DNA from 2 places in the Pontibacillus sp. HN14 genome. Region 2 is predicted to be linked to the other one. Evidence: riboswitches for the same ligand, from Rfam matches in the RefSeq annotation. Region 2 holds a riboswitch; the other holds the start of a gene.

Region 1 (8,364 bases), on a different contig from region 2:
ATCACCCTTATCAGGCTGAATGAGACCCTTTTCCTCATAAAATCGTATTGTGCGCTGCGTGGTGTTTAACTTCGTGGCTACTTCTTTAATTTTCATCATTCTAGTCCCCCTTTTGGCTATAAACCTATCGTAAACGTTCACGTTACGTTAAGGTAAAGAGGTTTCTTTTAACTTTTCAACAAAATCTTCTAAGAGGTATGAATATGACGTACCGTAAAGCGGAATAGCTCATCTAACTCACGTGTGACTGAATGAGAAGGGGGTTGAATGTTACTCAATTCCTGTTCGATTTGGTGGAATTCCGTTTGGATGTACTGATCCAAATCTTTCATACGTTCCATGTAAGAAACGTCCGGAGCTTTCATCTTCTCGGAAAGCACATCATTCATCTGGCTTTTAATCTCTACTGGTACGCTTTCGTCTTGCAGAAGCTTGCTGAGTGGAAGAGGAGGAAATTCATGATAGGAAAGAACCCATCTACACATAAGTAAAGGGCGAAAAACATTGATATACCGTTTAACTTGAACCTGACTCCCTTTACCAAGCTCTTTATGATTCCGTTTCGCCATTTTGTGATAGTGATGAAGAACGGAAAGTGGATTAAAAGCTGATGGCATAATACGCCTTAATCGATCCATAAAACCTTCCTGTTCCATATAAACCTGTTCCGAATAGAGCCATTCAAGCATGGAAGGATTCGATTTCCGCAATAACTTGAGCGCTTTCTTTAGCTCCCAGCCACTCAAATCTAATTGTTCAGATAGTGGCTTCTCAATCACATCACGCTTCTCATCTATCGATAGATACCAATCTTCTTTATGTACATAAATAAACCGAACGTCATAATCGCTCATCTCACTTGAGATTCCATAGGCCCTGCTGCCTGCCTCGCACGCATACAGCACCTTCACCTCATACTCCTCCTCAATCGCCCTCAACTGTTCACCAATCATCCCACTCCACCCCTTTCACACTATAAAGCACTGCTACGTGCCAGACACCCTTTAGCACGCTAAAGGGTGTCTGGCACGAAAAGTTTTGGTGGTTCTAGTGTACCACGTTAGAGATCGTCAAATCCGTTGTCCTGATAATGAACTTTGGTGTATTGGCGCGATTTCTGTTCAAAGAAGTCTGATTTCCCGCTATTGACGTCCTGATAGGCTTTAATCCATTTAAGAGGGTTCTTAGTGTAACCTTCAAATGGTTTCAAAGCGCCAAGTTCTTTGCATCGTTTGTTCGCCATAAATTTAATATAATCTTCCACATCTTGGATCGATAACCCTTCGAAATGATTACCTATAATATAACGTCCCCATTTTATCTCAAGCTCGGCTGCTTCCTTAAACGTATCGGTAACAAACTGCATGAACTCATCGGTCTTATATTCAGGATTCTCAGCAAGTACTTCCTTAAAGATATGCTCAAACAAGTTCACATGGATCTGTTCATCCCGGTTAATGTAATTGATCATTGTACTCGTTGATACCATCTTTTGATTACGGGCCAGGTTATAAAAGAAAGCAAACCCTGCATAGAAGAACAACCCTTCTAACACCACATCATATACAATCGACTTCAGGAAGGATTCAACCGACTCAAGTTCTACAAAGTCCTTATATCCTTCTGCAATAAAGGCATTCCGCTCAAGCAAGACCTCATCATGCTTCCAGTATTCAAAGATTGCATCTTGCTCTTGTTTATCAACAAGAGAAGATAACACATAGGAATAGGACTGGTTGTGAACCACCTCCTGGAAGGAAAGCACCTGCATAAGAGCGGTTAAACTGGAATCCGTAAGATATTCCGCTACCTTCCCGCTATAATCCGTCTGAATCGAATCCAGAAAAGCTAAAAGTCCAATAATCTTCTTAAAGGTATCCTGCTCTTGATCACTCAGTTCGCTCCACTGCCGTAAATCATTTGCCATATTAATCTCATTTGGAATCCAGAAGTTCGCAAGCATATTTTTATACATCGGATAAGCCCAGCTAAACCGCACATCATCCCAGTTCAATACGTTTGAACTCTCTCCGTTTATAATCGCCGTAGATCGGTTCGGCGCATAGATATCATACAAGTTCCTTTTTTGTAATTCGCTTGTCATGTCTACTCCCCCTTATGAAGAACAACTTTCACAGTCATCTAGATTTTCCGTGCTGGTCGAACGCATATAATAAGTCGTCTTGCATTTCTCGCGCCAAGCAGTGAGGTGCAAGTCCAACAGCTCTTTCGCTTGAACCGTATTCTTTACATACAGATTAAATGAGATCGATTGATCAATATGACGCTGACGGGCCGCATTTTGACGAATGCTCCATTTCTGATCAATTTCATAAGCTGATTTGTAATACCAGTAAGTGGCCTGGGTTAAGTCCGGTGCTGTTACAGGAATCTTGTAATCTTTCTTTTCTTCCGAATAAAACTTCTGAAAGATCGGATCAATGCTCGCTGTACTACCTGCAATTAAGGAGGTGGATGAGTTCGGTGCAACCGCCATCAAATAGCCATTTCGTACGCCTTTCTTCTCCACTTCCTCTTTAAGAGCCGTCCACTCTTTACTGTTATATCCACGATCCGTAAAGTACTCTCCTGTCTCCCACTTCGATCCTTCAAAATAAGGATAAGCCCCCTTTTCACGCGCTAATTCACTGCTCGCCTGAATCGTGAGGAAAGCGATTTGTTCATACAGTGAATCTGCGTACTCGACAGCCTCATCAGATTCCCAACGAATGCCCTTAACAGCCAGAAGATGATGCCAACCGAATGTACCAAGCCCAATTCCACGATAGCGCTGATTGGTAAGCTGGGCCTGCAGAACAGGGATGTTATTGAGCCCGATCACGTTATCAAGCATCCGCACCTGAATCGGAATTAAACGCCCTAGCGCCTCATTTGGTACAGCTTTTCCAAGGTTGATACTAGAAAGATTACAAACCACAAAGTCCCCAGCATCTTTCACCGTTACAATCTGTCCCTCTTCTGTGTAATGTTCTTTCACTGTAGTTGCACTTTGATTTTGAGTTATTTCCGTACAAAGATTCGTGCAATATACCATTCCTTTATGGCTGTTCGGATTTTTACGATTCACTTCGTCACGGTAAAACATAAACGGTGTGCCGGTTTCAAGCTGAGAAACCATCATCCGCTTCATAATCTCAATGGCTGGAACCTGTTTTTTATCCAAACGGGGCTCATTCACACATGCTGCATACTTCTCTCGAAAGCTACCAGCGCCTACTTCCTCGTCATAGTAGTCTTCTAAACTAAAGCCCATGACCGTTCGCACCTGATGAGGATCAAACAAATACCAGTCTTCCCGCTTCTCTACTGCTTCCATGAACAAATCAGGCAGTGTAACGCCTGTAAACAAATCGTGCGTTCGCTGTCGATCATCTCCGTTATTCAACTTCGCATCAAGAAATGAGAAAATGTCCTGGTGCCAGATATCCAAATAGACAGCTATTGCCCCCTGCCGCTGTCCAAGCTGATCAACACTAACAGCTGTGTTATTCAGTTGCTTCATCCAAGGAATAACACCCGAACTTACCCCTTTAAAGCCTTTAATATCACTTCCTCGTGAGCGAATTTTCCCAAGGTAAACGCCAAGCCCACCTCCGCTTTTCGATAGATTGGCAATGTCTGTGTTGCTATCAAATATCCCCTGTAAGCTGTCATCCACCGTATCAATAAAGCAACTCGACAACTGCCCGTAACTCTTACCCGCATTCGCAAGCGTCGGTGTTGCAACAGTCATATACAAATGACTCAGCGCCCAATAAGCTTCTTTAACAAGTTCAAGACGATGATCCGTACTTTCATCTGCCATCAATGTCATCGCGATGATCATGAATCGCTCCTGAGGAAGTTCATATAAACGCCCTTGATGGTCTTTCGCCAGATACCTATCTGCCAATGTTTTCAATCCAATATAGGTGAAAAATGCATCGCGATCCGGAACAAGTTCCCGACCAAGCTTTTCAATCTCTTCTTGCGAATATTTGGTTACGAGATGATTGCTATAGATCCCCTTTGTATGTAACGTCTCAATAAGGGAATAAAAATCCGGATACGCCTCCTCTTTAGTAAAATGGCGATGAAGAGCTGCTTGTTCATACAAGTATTGAGCATAAATCCGGGCACACACAAATGTCCAATCCGGCTCTTCCTCATCCATTTGATCCAATCCTTTTAAGATCACTTCGTTATAGAGTTGGTGATAGGAATCATAACCTTTTGCTTGAATCAACTGACGCACCATCTGACTGAAATGATCTATATCTAGATGTGGATAATCCTCCTTAACTTGTTCTAATACAGCAAGAACCCCCGTACTTTCTTGAACATCATTCATTGAATAGCCTCCTCTTTAAATAAAAAATCCGCTCCCCTTCCATTCAGGAAGAGAAGCGGATCAAACGACAGGACAACAGGACGAACCAGAGAAAGACTCGTCCAGCTGAGGCTATCGTTTCATCTTCTCAATCCCCGAAGAAAAAGAAACTTTAGCGAGGGCAGGCAGGTCTCCTGACTCGTGTATCCTCCTACTCTGAGACCTTCCCATGCTCTTAGCACAGTGGAATCTCTCATTTCGTCCACACTTACAGTTGCGGGGACAGTTCTGGGTTCTCACCAGATTCCCTTTCAAGCCTTGAATAGGCACCTTGCAACTCGCTCATTTATCAATATGTAGTGTTTTTGACATTTAAATTCTATATATCTTGTGTATATCGTAAAATAATTCATAATGTAAATCAAGTCTTGATGTTTTCTGGAATTCGTAGTATTTACAGCCTTCATTCTTTTACAAACTACCGTCTTTCACATATAATGGGAAAAACTGATGGTAAGGGAGGTCGTTGAATGTGCTTTATAGGCCCAGAAAACCTATGATGGAAGAAGATCTTACTCCGGAGGAACAAGAATACTTAAATAGCATTCCAAAGCAAAATCACCTTGGCATTCTGGCAATGTTTTTCGGAGGCCTCGGATTTGCATTTGGCTCCTTTTATATCTCAATCCCTATTGCGGCATTTCTATATAGCATCATTACATTTCGAACATTTGACCGGAGAAAACATGATAACCCCTGGCCATTCTTTGTTGGCATTACGTTAAGCATGATCGGAATCATCCTTTATCTTGTTCAATATACCCCTACGCTTAGTTGACAAAGAAAAACGCTTAGAATGTTCTAAGCGTTTTTGTATGCTTTCGGCACTTTATAAATGGAATTGATCCACTTCTTCCTGGAGAGCTTGTGTCGCTTCGCTCAATTCTGTAGCAGAAGAAGCCACCATACCAATCGCCTTCTGTTGTTCATCCACAGAAGAGTTCACTTGCTCTGTTGAAGCAGCTGTCTCTTCAGTGATGGCTGTTACACTCTCAACTGCATTATAGAGCGTGTCTTTCGATTGAATAAGTTCATCCATATCTTTAGAAACACCATGAATCGACTTCGTTATGCTCTCGACAGATTCTTGAATGTAGTAAAACGCATCATTTGTATTCGTTACGGCCATATTCTGATCCTCCACTACTTGAGTAGCCTGATCCATTGATTCATTCGCCTGCTGTGTCTGCTGAACAATCATAGAAATCGTCGCACGTACTTCCTGAGTAGCCTCTGAGCTCTGCTCGGCAAGCTTCCTGACTTCTTCAGCTACGACAGCAAATCCTTTCCCGTGTTCTCCTGCACGAGCCGCTTCAATCGATGCATTTAATGCAAGAAGATTGGTTTGCTCAGATATAGCGCTAATACTACCCAGAACAGACTCAATCTCTTTAACATGATTCGTAAGATCTCCCATAACGACTTGAACGCCTGAAATGAGTTCATTCGTTTGTTTTGATTTCTCTTGAAGGACCTCTACACTTTTCACACCTTTTCCATTGGCTTCCTGGGCACCATTAGAACTTTCGAGTATGAAAGCACTTTGGTTGTAAACCGTCTGAATTTGCTCCATTAACTGATTCGTCATATGAAGCGTGCTCTCCAAATCAGAAGCCTGTTGCCCAGCACCACCGGAGATTTCAGAGACCGCTTTAGAGATTTCCTCTCCTGAGGCATTCGTCTCTTCTGACACAGCACTCAAGTTCTGGGAAGTCGCATTAATCGTAGCGGCTGACTGGTGAACAGCTCCAATTAAGGAGCGCAAGTTGTCGACCATTTGATTAATCCCATTTCCTAACTGACCAATTTCATCTTTGCGGTTAAAGACAATTGTTTCTCCAGCTAAATTTCCTTTTGCCACTTCTTCAACTTGACTTGTTAATTGTTTTAGCGGCTTCGCCAAGTGAGCAGAGAGAAGAACGATGATAACGCCTCCGATCAGTAAAGAAATCCCTAATGTAACGAGAAGAATATACAGCAATTGATCTGAAGCTTCATTAAAATCTTTCTCATAAGTAGAGGCGGCAACGACCCACCCCCAATCAGGTTCAAGCTGATTGTATGTAATCTTATCCCCAACCTTGTCGCTATTAGGGAATTCCCAACTATAAGTCGTGAACCCGCCCCCATTTTGAGCGACATCGATTTGCTCTTGGACGAGCAGATTCCCATCTTCATCCTCAGCATCCCACACATTCTCTCCTTCTAATGAGGGATGAGCAATCTCGTCTCCTTCAGGACTATAAACCATAAAGTAGCCGTTCTCCCCAAGATCAACCGGACTTTCAATGGCACGTGCCCCATCCTTTTGTTTCTCCCCAATCAGCAACTCTTTCATTTTCTCTTTGGCTGCTGATTCACTTAAATCTCCTGACTCCACGCCTTCCTGCAGGGCATTCATGGTCTGAATGGCCATTTCCACCCCATTTTTCAAGGTCGTCTTTCCTAACTCATTCATGCTTTCTTTGGAATCAACGTATCCTACTATGCCAATAATCAAACTCGGAATGCAAAGCAACAATAAGGTGACCCCTACCAACTTAGCTCGTATGGACTTTCTCATCTCAATTTCTCCCCTGTAATCTATTTTTACTATCTCTATTTGCAATAATAGTAATATCGGTATAGATCACCCTTAAGTGAAGTAAAGCACTAAATTTTATGATGTAAATATGTTAATGAAGCATAGAAAAACCCATTCTCATTGAGAACAGGTTTGATATTGTCTATTTCCTCTTCTTCTTTAACCAATCTAAACCCAACATAACGACAATTAAAAGCGCAAAACCACCCGTTATAAACTTAATCACCGCACTATCCTGATACAGATAAATCGCGATGTAGCCCCACACAAAAACGAGCGGGAATAGATAATCTTTCTGCAGAAAATGAAAAGCTAGAGCAATAAGCCCCCCGGCCGTCAGCATAATAACAGCCCAGCCTAGCTCCCCAATGGAAAGAATCTCTTCTATCCCATTCCCCTTAATAGCAACAAAGGCCGAAACGATTGTCGCAATGGACGTCCACCCTAAATAGATGGAAAAAGGGATCCGGTACAACGGAGATGATAAACCTAACCCCTGGATAATCGTATACACCACACAAAGTGTCAGAAGGGATAAAGCAATAAACAAAACCGATGGCGTGGTCCCTACCACAACTGATGTCCCCGATAAGATCATACTAATCGGAAACCATAAACCGATCCCCTTTACAACCCTGTCTAACTCCTCATCAGCAAAAAACGATTTAACGATAAACCATAAGAGCAATACGTAAATCAGAATCCAAATGGAAAACGCATACGGTGCCGGCATCACATAAACCTCTTCCGTCATCCCGCCCATGAAATCCGCAATGAAAACAGATGCCACAATCAAATACACAAAACTAGCCAGGTTAAACAACTTAAGCACAATTGCATTCATGATGACCCTCTCCCTCTTAGTAAGATGCACAAAATGGACAACTAGTACATTGTATGTATGGAAGGAGTGGAGCATCCATGTTTTCTCTCCATAAAGATAGAAAAAGGATGACTCCTATGGTTAGGAGTCATCCTTTTTGTTATCCTGACACAGGTCGCTCTTGCGCTGCCTCTGGAAAGATTGATTTAGATTGAGGAATATTTGCATCTTTTTCATACGCTTGTTGTAGTCTTTGAGTGACAGGGCCAGGGTTACCCGATCCTACTGTCACATCATCCACTTTCACAACGGGCATGATCTCAGCCGTACTGCTTGAAATAAACAACTCATCTGCCTCTGCAATATCTTCTAAGCTAAAGGCTGCCTGAATAAACGGAAAGCCAAGCTGTCTTGATAAGGCTTCTACTCTCATGCGTACACACCCGTGTAAAATATTCTCCGTAGCCGGGTGCGTATAGACAATCCCATCTTTTACGAGATACACGTTTGAAGAACTACCTTCTGTAACCTTTTTATTTCGATGCAGAATCGCTTCAAATGCACCTT
Region 2 (8,364 bases):
TGCTCAACTAAAGAGTGTTGGTCCATTTATCATCAGTCCTAACATACGTCGATACCTTTATTTTAACACGTTCTATCCTTTCCTTCCTAGCTAAATGTTGATATAATATAAATCTGTAACAACTTACATACTATTGTCGAATAAGGAGGCATTCATATGGCTGAAAATAAAGTAATTGACGTGTTTATTGAAATTCCAACAGGAAGTCAGAACAAATATGAATTTGATAAAGAAAAAGGTGTATTTAAACTTGATCGAGTACTATTCTCATCACAGTTCTACCCAGCTGAATACGGGTATATTGATGACACTTTAGCATTAGATGGTGATCCTCTAGATGCTCTTGTTCTCGTTACTAATCCTACTTTCCCAGGGTGTGTAATTGAATCCCGCATTCTAGGTTTCTTAAACATGATTGATGATGGTGAAGAAGATCAGAAACTGATCGCTGTGCCTACTGAAGATCCTCGCTTTAAAGATATTCATACACTAGATGATCTTCCTCAGCACAAGCTTACAGAGATTTCTCATTTCTTCCAAACGTACAAAGACCTACAAGGTAAGAAAACTGAAATCGGAGAGTATGAAGGTGTAGAAGCCGCTAACAAACTGATTGATGACTGTCTAGCACGCTACGAAGAAAATAAATAAAAAAAAGCTCGCCTTTTGGCGAGCTTTTTTATTTAGAGTAACTTTGATTTGCAGGCATGGGATTCACACTAAATGGAACTTGCAGAGACTTAGTGAAGTTATATGTTCCTAAACGTTCAAAAGGAAAACCATTAAACTTGACCTCTTGGTACCCAAATTCCTTTGCGGTCATAAGAATGGATTCAATCATCCACAAGGTGTAGCGGGCCTGTTCCAAGCCTTCAACACCATTAACGTTGACCTCAAGTGTATCACCGGTAGTTTCTACTGCCATTACCTCTACCTCTTTAGGAATCGTTCCTTCCACATTAAAGTTAGGTTCATCTACTTTCAGCTTATTTAACGCCTCTTCAACTGTCGCACTTTGATTGATAGGTACCTGCACAAACAACTGCAACCCATTTGGTGAGTTAAACCGTTTATATACAGATATCCCATCCAATTTTATCTGCTTTAGACCTGAATTATTTCCAAGGTCTACACCAGGTTCACCATTCGTTTGAAGATCAATGGTTTGAATGTTTAGAGGCCGAAACATGGCTTTTAAAGACTTTAAAAAGATGTTTTCCTGAGCTGAGGAACCTGGAAATTCGTAATCTTCAGGAAAACCCGCCACCACTATTCGTTCTTTTTGGTTAATATTAAACGAAACAGAGGAAAACTGATACTCCATTACGCCCCAATCTTCTTGAATAGAAGGGGAAAGAGAATTGTATAACTGCTCAACGGTTTGAGTATCATTTACGGACTGAAATGTAAAAGGAATAATATATTGTCCTTGCACATCCGCAAAAGGCAAAGTCGCATATTTCTTATTATCCTCTCTATACACGACCTGAGAGCTTAACGCACTGTCAGTGGCAACAAATCCTTGTTCACTATCGTTACCCATATCTGATTTTGACTGATCACTTGACTGATGGCTCTCTTCTGTTTCTTGAAGCTTTGCCTCTTTATACTCATGAGCTTCACTTGTCGATTGGTCAGCACTTGCGTCCATTGACTCATTAGATGAAGCCGTATCGTGTTGAGCATTATCCATTTGCATAGAAGGGAAAGCAACGACGAAAAAGAGAATAATGGCTGCTAGTGAAGCTATTCCTGCTCCCCAAGCTGTTAGGGCCTTCTTGCGTTTGGATCGTTTCTGTACATGCTGAAACCGCTTCGTTGATATCTTTCTGTACAATTCTTCACTGCTTTGCCGGTCTTCTACACTCGGCATCCGGTTCAGGAGATCTTGAATGGAATCATCGTTGTGATGGTTATTTCGTTTCACGCTGGATCCCCTCCTCATATTCCTCATTCATAAGGGATTGTAGCGCCTTCATCCCTCTGTGTTGTGTGGTCTTTACTTTGCTAACCGTCATCCCTAATATATCAGCAGTCTCCTGTATGGACATGGATTGAATAAATCGTAAGATAATCACCGTCTTCTGGTCCATTGTACACTTTTCTAAGCAATGATACATTTTTTGAATTTCTTCATTTTGAAGAGCAATTTCCTCAGGGATTGGTTGTCCGTCTTCAATAAGATGACCTTTTTCTCCCCAGTCAAAGAATTCTAAAATTCGATTTCTCTTTCTCTTTTGCTTTCTGAAGAAATCAATCGTAACATGGCGTGCTATTGAAAACATCCATGTCTTTTCACTACTATCCCCATTGAAACGGTCATAGGAATTCATTACTTTTATATAGACTTCTTGAACGAGATCCTCAGCTTGTTCCCGGTTTTTAACCATATAAAATATAAATTGAAACACATCTTTATGATATTTCTCATAAAGATCTTGAAATACGGAATCCATTCACGAACCTCCCGTTCATAACAATAGTCGTTATTTATGTAAATACGTTACACCCGTACCATACTATAAATTATTTTCTAGGTTTTGAATAGACCATATTATCCCAATCCAAAGGTTTTTTCCAAATAAAACAAAAATTAAGAAAGTCTTCCCGAAACAATTCGATAATCATAAAAAACCCAATCAGTTCAAAGTCTGATTGGGTCTGCTAAAAGATTTAAAATTTTTCTTTTCGTATAATTGAAACAAACGGGATAAGACAGGATACAAGATGACCATAAAAACGACATTTCCAACCGCATGATACGTATCAAAAGGGAGACTCGTTAACCAATAGGCAAAGAAATGGTTTCCGATCTGGCCATATGTAACGGCCATTATAAATCCAAAGAAATACCCACTCATACCCGCAAAGAAGGCAAATCCATACAATGGAATCTTATGACGATATTTCCCTAGTAAACCCGCGAGAAGTCCAATAAGAGACCAACTCACAATTTGAGGCAACGTCCATATTCCCATACCAAGCAACATATTCGATAAGATTGTAGTCAAAATGGCAAGGATAACGGAATAAGAAGGACCTAACCAAATTCCACATATAATAATGATTGCGGTCACAGGCTGGACATTCGGATAAAAGCTGAATAAAAATCGACCTACAGTGGCAAGAGAAGCAAGCAATGAAAGCAGCGTTAACCTGTATAAGTTCATCGTTTCTTACTCCCAGCTATGAAAATCAAATGTCACAGAATCCCCAGCCTCTAATTTATAATCCTTCGCTCCAACCATTGCTTCTTCCCCATTTACAGTATAAAACCAAGCCTTTTTCTCTCCATCTTCAGGGCTAACTCCTTCAATAGCAGTGATAAAGCCGTCATTTCCAGCCTCTAAATTAAAATTAGCTTCCATGACTTCCATAACCGTCATACCGTCTTCAATTTCAACCTCTTTTTCACTTATAACTTCTTCCCCGTTATTTTTGGTGATTTTAACTTCTACTTGTTGCTCTTGTTCTTCTTGCGTGGACTGGTTATCTGCATCTCCATTGCTTCCACCTTCTGTGGATTGTCCACATGCTGCAAGACCTCCTAGTACAAAAAAGGACACCAAAAATAGTTGTAACAGTTGTTTCACTTTACCCTCAACCTCTCTGAATTAGTATGTAGAGGTTCCTTAGCTTCGAAGTGACCTAATCCATAAAACGTAATAAAAAAGACTCTCCCTTTTATTGGAAGAGTCTTTGAGCATGACAAATCTCGTTATTTATACAATAGACAAGAAAGGTCTCTCAAACGCTCAATCCTCGAAGCTTTGAAACCGTTAACTATGGCAGGTCTACTGACTTGTGTATCGATCTACTCGAGAGCCTTCCCTTACATCTAACATATAAAGTGGCATTTCTCTTTCGTCCACACGTACAGTTGCGAGGACAGTTCTGGATTCTAACCAGATTCCCTATTCAGCTCTCTAGTGAGAGCACCATAATTAAAAATATGAAATTATCATCTGCTTGTATCGTAGCACAGTATTCTAGAAAAAGGAAGTCTAATATTTAGGTGAACCTATCTATTCTAATCAGGATTCGTTGATATTTGGAAGTCTAAACAAGAAGGTTGTTCCTTCCCCTTGTTTACTGTGAACGGAAATAGAACCTTTATGAGCCTCCACAATATTTTTGGCAATCGCTAGGCCTAATCCAGTCCCCGTTTTTCCGCCTTCGCTTCTTTTACGCGATTTATCCGCTTTATAAAAACGTTCAAACACAAATGGTAGATCTTCTTCAGCTATACCAATCCCCTGGTCGCGAATTGAAAATTGCACGTCCTCTTCTTCTTTTTCTACATCTACAAAGACTAACTTATCATGATCGGTATGGCGGATGGCATTATCGAGGAGGTTTGTTAACACCTGCTCAATACGGTCGTAATCAAAGTAGACTTGTCCCAAGTCCTCATCTACCTGAACTTGAATGGTAATGTTCTTATCATTCGCAAGACCTGTAAACTTTTTCACAATTCGCTCAATGTAGTCATGGAGATCAACTAGCTCACGGTTTAACTGAATATGACCAGCTTCCATGCGAGCCAAATCTAAAAGCTCATTCACGAGTCTACCTATTCGCAAGGATTCATCATAAATGATCTGCGCTAATTCATTCTTGTCCTCTTTTGATTCCGCAATATCATCCACAATGGCTTCACTATACCCCTGCAACATGGATATAGGTGTACGGAGCTCATGAGACACATTCGCTATAAAGTCTTTCCTTAGTTTATCGAGTCTTCTTTCTTCAGTCATGTCACGGATAACAGCCACTGCACCCCGGACATATGTTTTGTCATAAAGCGGAGTCATGATGACAACAAAACTACGGCCTTGTACGACGAGCTCGGTCATAATCTCTTTTTCTTTCGTAATAACTTCCTCAAGCATTTCCTGTAACTCGCCAGGTAAGAGATCATGATTAGGCAGTCCATTTTCATGTTCATAAAACCAAGAATCGATAAATTGATCAGCCGGAGGATTTGTAACAAGCATATGCCCTTTACGGTTCAATGTGATGACCCCATCAGCCATCGATCGAAGAATCCCTGATAATTGCTCCTTCTCTTGGTTCAAAGCATTAATATGGAATTTTAATTGCCTTCCCATTCGATTAAATGCCATAGCCAGTTCCCCAATCTCATCGTGCGTTAAAATGGGAACTTTCGTATTAAATTCTCCCCTAGCTAATTCAAATGCCCCTTCTCTCATTTTTATAAGAGGCGAGGTAATTCGAGTCGATAGGAAGAAAGCAAAGATTGTAGTTAAAATAATAGCTATCCCTGCTCCAAGGAAAATGATTTTCGTCGTTTGAGAGGTAGTCTGTTCAACAAAAGCCAGAGACTGATAAACAAATATTCCAGCTCCTTCATTTGATAAAGGGATCCCCACAATCATAACGTGGGTGTCAGTTCCAGGAATAATGTCCTCCTTCATAACTGTCTCATTAGATGCAAATACAGTAGATAACGATTCATCCTCGTATAACCATTTGATCGGAACAACTGGCACGTCCTCTTTATAGGTAGGTGAAATCCATTGATCCTTATCATCAAAAGCCACAACAATTCTGCTTGAAGGGTCTATAATTTTCTCAGCAATGGATAAAGCCAAAGGTCTCTCTTCATATTCATCAAGAATATCCTCAACCTTTTCAGCGGTTTGCATTAATTCTTGTTCTGCTTGATAGACATGATAACTTTCAAAAAATTCAAGTAACAGTACCGTTAAAATAAATAAAACAAAAGATACTAAAAGTAGTATAGTAAACCAAAGCTTACCTACTACACTCCTCCAAAACATTAGTCACCAACTACCTCAAATTTGTATCCGACGCCCCATACAGTAACAATCATTTTAGCGGCATCTTTAGATACTTTACTTAGTTTCTCACGAAGGCGTTTCACATGAGTATCAACTGTTCTCAAATCACCAAAAAACTCATACTGCCAAACTTCTTTTAAAAGCTGCTCACGATCAAATACTTTATCAGGTGCCTGCGCAAGGAATAGGAGTAGTTCATATTCTTTTGGAGTCAAACTCACATCTTTCCCGTCGGCTTTCACGCGGTGAGCATCATTATCAATGGTTAAATGATCGAAAACCAACACGTCTCTTGCACCTGTTTCCGTTTGAAGAAATTTCGTGGAAGAAGAGCGTCTTAACAGTGCTTTTACACGTAGTACAACTTCTCTTGGACTAAACGGTTTTACAATATAATCATCTGTTCCAGCCTCAAACCCTTGTACACGATTGGACTCTTCCCCTTTAGCGGTTAACATGATTATGGGTGTGGCCTTTTTCTCTCGAATTTCTTGACACACTTCAATCCCATCTTTTCCAGGCATCATCAAATCAAGAAGGATCAAATCGAAATCATCTTTATCAGCCATCTCTAAGGCTTCTTCTCCGTCTTCAGCCTCGACCACTTCATATTCTTCTCTTTCTAAATACATTCTAATTAATCGACGGATGCGTTCCTCATCATCTACTACTAAAATTTTTCCACCTTGGTCCATAAATGGTTCTCCCCTCTCAATCTGTGTTACAACAAAGGCTACAAATCTTAATGATTAGCAGCCTTTGTCAATTTAAGCGTATGAATGTAGACCTGCTAACACCAGGTTAACAGCAATTAGGTTAAACATAATAATGGCAAATCCGATTACGGCTAACCATGCAGATTTCTCGCCATGCCAACCTGCACCTAAACGTAGATGTAAGAATACTGCATAGAACAACCACGTTATAAGAGCCCATACTTCTTTAGGGTCCCATCCCCAGAAACGGTTCCACGCAATTTGCGCCCAGATCATCGCAAAGATCAGTCCACCTAATGTAAAGACAGGAAATCCAATGGCTACTGCTCGATAGGACACTTCATCGACTAATGAAGGCTTCACACGAGTTAATTTAGGCTGAATGGCTGCAGCAACCCGCTTCCTTAACAATAGCCTTGTTAACCAATATAAGGCTAAGCCTACAAGAAGGGACCAAATCATAGTATTTAACTTTCTTGCAGCCTTCTCTCCTTTCATCCAAGAAGGAGCTTCAAATAAAGGTCCGCTTCCTCCGTTATTTTGTAAGGTACCATCTTTAGGACCTACAATCGGAGGGAGTGTATATTCTACTGTGCTTACTTCAGTCATTCCTTCTTTAGGAGGAACATCAAATGCAGCTTCATAACCAGCTAATCTGAATCCACTTGTTATCACAATAAATCCAATTACGGCAAAGATCGTGTAAATAATAAATTCTAACCATGACGTTTTCTTCGTCTTTTCGGTTTGATCAATGGTTTTGATTAAGTACAATAAGCCAGCTGCAAAACTGACAGCTAAAATAGCCTGTCCAAGTGATACAGTAGAAACATGAATATACAGCCAGTGGGTATTAAGCGCTGGAATTAAAGGCGAAATTTCACTAGGAAACATGCTTGCATAAGCGATAACTAATAAAGCTACTGGTAATACAAATAGCCCTAAAATATTTAAACGGTAGATAAAATAGATAACAATAAAAGCTAGCACTAGCATCATGCCGAAGAACGTTGTGTATTCAAATAAGTTACTAAGTGGGGCATGATGGCTAGCAATCCAGCGAGTAATAAAGTAGCCCACTTGAGCCACAAAGCCAACGATGGTTATTCCAATTCCTATAGTACCCGCCTTTGACACCTTCTGTTTAACGTCTTTCTCACGAATCGTACCTCCGAAAAAGAAAGTAGCGATTAGATAAAGAAAAAAGGCGGCATAGAGTAAATTACTACTTATTGTGCTTAGTTCCAACTTTATTCCTCCTTACCCTTTGAACCATTATGGGGCTCCTCTTTTAACTCCTGCTGGTCCTCTGGTTCTTTAACATTCGTCCCATCTAAGACTTTTTCTATATCTTTCTTAAGACCAAACCAGTTTTTATTCGTGTGACCTGCAATCCAAAATCCCTTTTCTCTCCTGTGAATCCATATTCGTCTATGATTCCAATACATTCCTTGGATAACGCCAATCATAAAGATCGCACCACCAATACCTAATAAAGGCAAAGTGTAGTCTTTACGTATGGTTAACCCTGTTACGTCTCGTACTTCTAAATCAGCAATTCCAAGTTTATATTGATTTTCTCCACCAGGATCTAAATTAGACCCTATTGCAAGAAAGTTCACTTCTGGTTCATCTTCTCCAGGTGGGTAAACATGGAACACAAAAGCAGGATCTTTAGGGTATTTGGAGAAAGAGCTTGGGACCCCGTCTTTCATTTCGAACTCAGGGTAGTAATCATAAAGCTCCACTCTGTAGCCATTATCCAGTGTATATTCTGGTTCCGGATCCACTAAATCCACTGTAAACTCTCCAAGAGATTTCTC

The links. A riboswitch is a leader RNA that binds a small molecule or an ion and turns the genes downstream of it on or off. The one in region 2 is predicted to bind cobalamin.
Region 1: linked by a shared signal. The riboswitch ahead of LQ226_RS14185 (ribonucleoside-diphosphate reductase subunit alpha) and the one ahead of LQ226_RS04725 (DUF4430 domain-containing protein) in region 2 are both predicted to bind cobalamin.

The regions. Positions count from the first base shown of each region.
Region 1 is NZ_JAJOLR010000004.1:153,420-161,783, reverse strand. It holds gene LQ226_RS14200 (MerR family transcriptional regulator) at 1-99, opposite strand, end outside; gene LQ226_RS14195 (nucleotidyltransferase domain-containing protein) at 189-953, opposite strand; gene LQ226_RS14190 (ribonucleotide-diphosphate reductase subunit beta) at 1,061-2,104, opposite strand; gene LQ226_RS14185 (ribonucleoside-diphosphate reductase subunit alpha) at 2,117-4,351, opposite strand; cobalamin riboswitch at 4,498-4,679, opposite strand; gene LQ226_RS14180 (cell division protein FtsK) at 4,887-5,168, shown strand; gene LQ226_RS14175 (methyl-accepting chemotaxis protein) at 5,220-6,953, opposite strand; gene LQ226_RS14170 (hypothetical protein) at 7,117-7,818, opposite strand; gene dat (D-amino-acid transaminase) at 7,958-8,364, opposite strand, start outside.
Region 2 is NZ_JAJOLR010000001.1:918,778-927,141, forward strand. It holds gene LQ226_RS04700 (helix-turn-helix transcriptional regulator) at 1-26, opposite strand, end outside; gene LQ226_RS04705 (inorganic diphosphatase) at 157-651, shown strand; gene LQ226_RS04710 (hypothetical protein) at 680-1,927, opposite strand; gene sigX (RNA polymerase sigma factor SigX) at 1,914-2,456, opposite strand; gene LQ226_RS04720 (ECF transporter S component) at 2,640-3,170, opposite strand; gene LQ226_RS04725 (DUF4430 domain-containing protein) at 3,177-3,593, opposite strand; cobalamin riboswitch at 3,771-3,958, opposite strand; gene LQ226_RS04730 (ATP-binding protein) at 4,035-5,804, opposite strand; gene LQ226_RS04735 (response regulator) at 5,804-6,520, opposite strand; gene ccsB (c-type cytochrome biogenesis protein CcsB) at 6,593-7,789, opposite strand; gene resB (cytochrome c biogenesis protein ResB) at 7,792-8,364, opposite strand, start outside.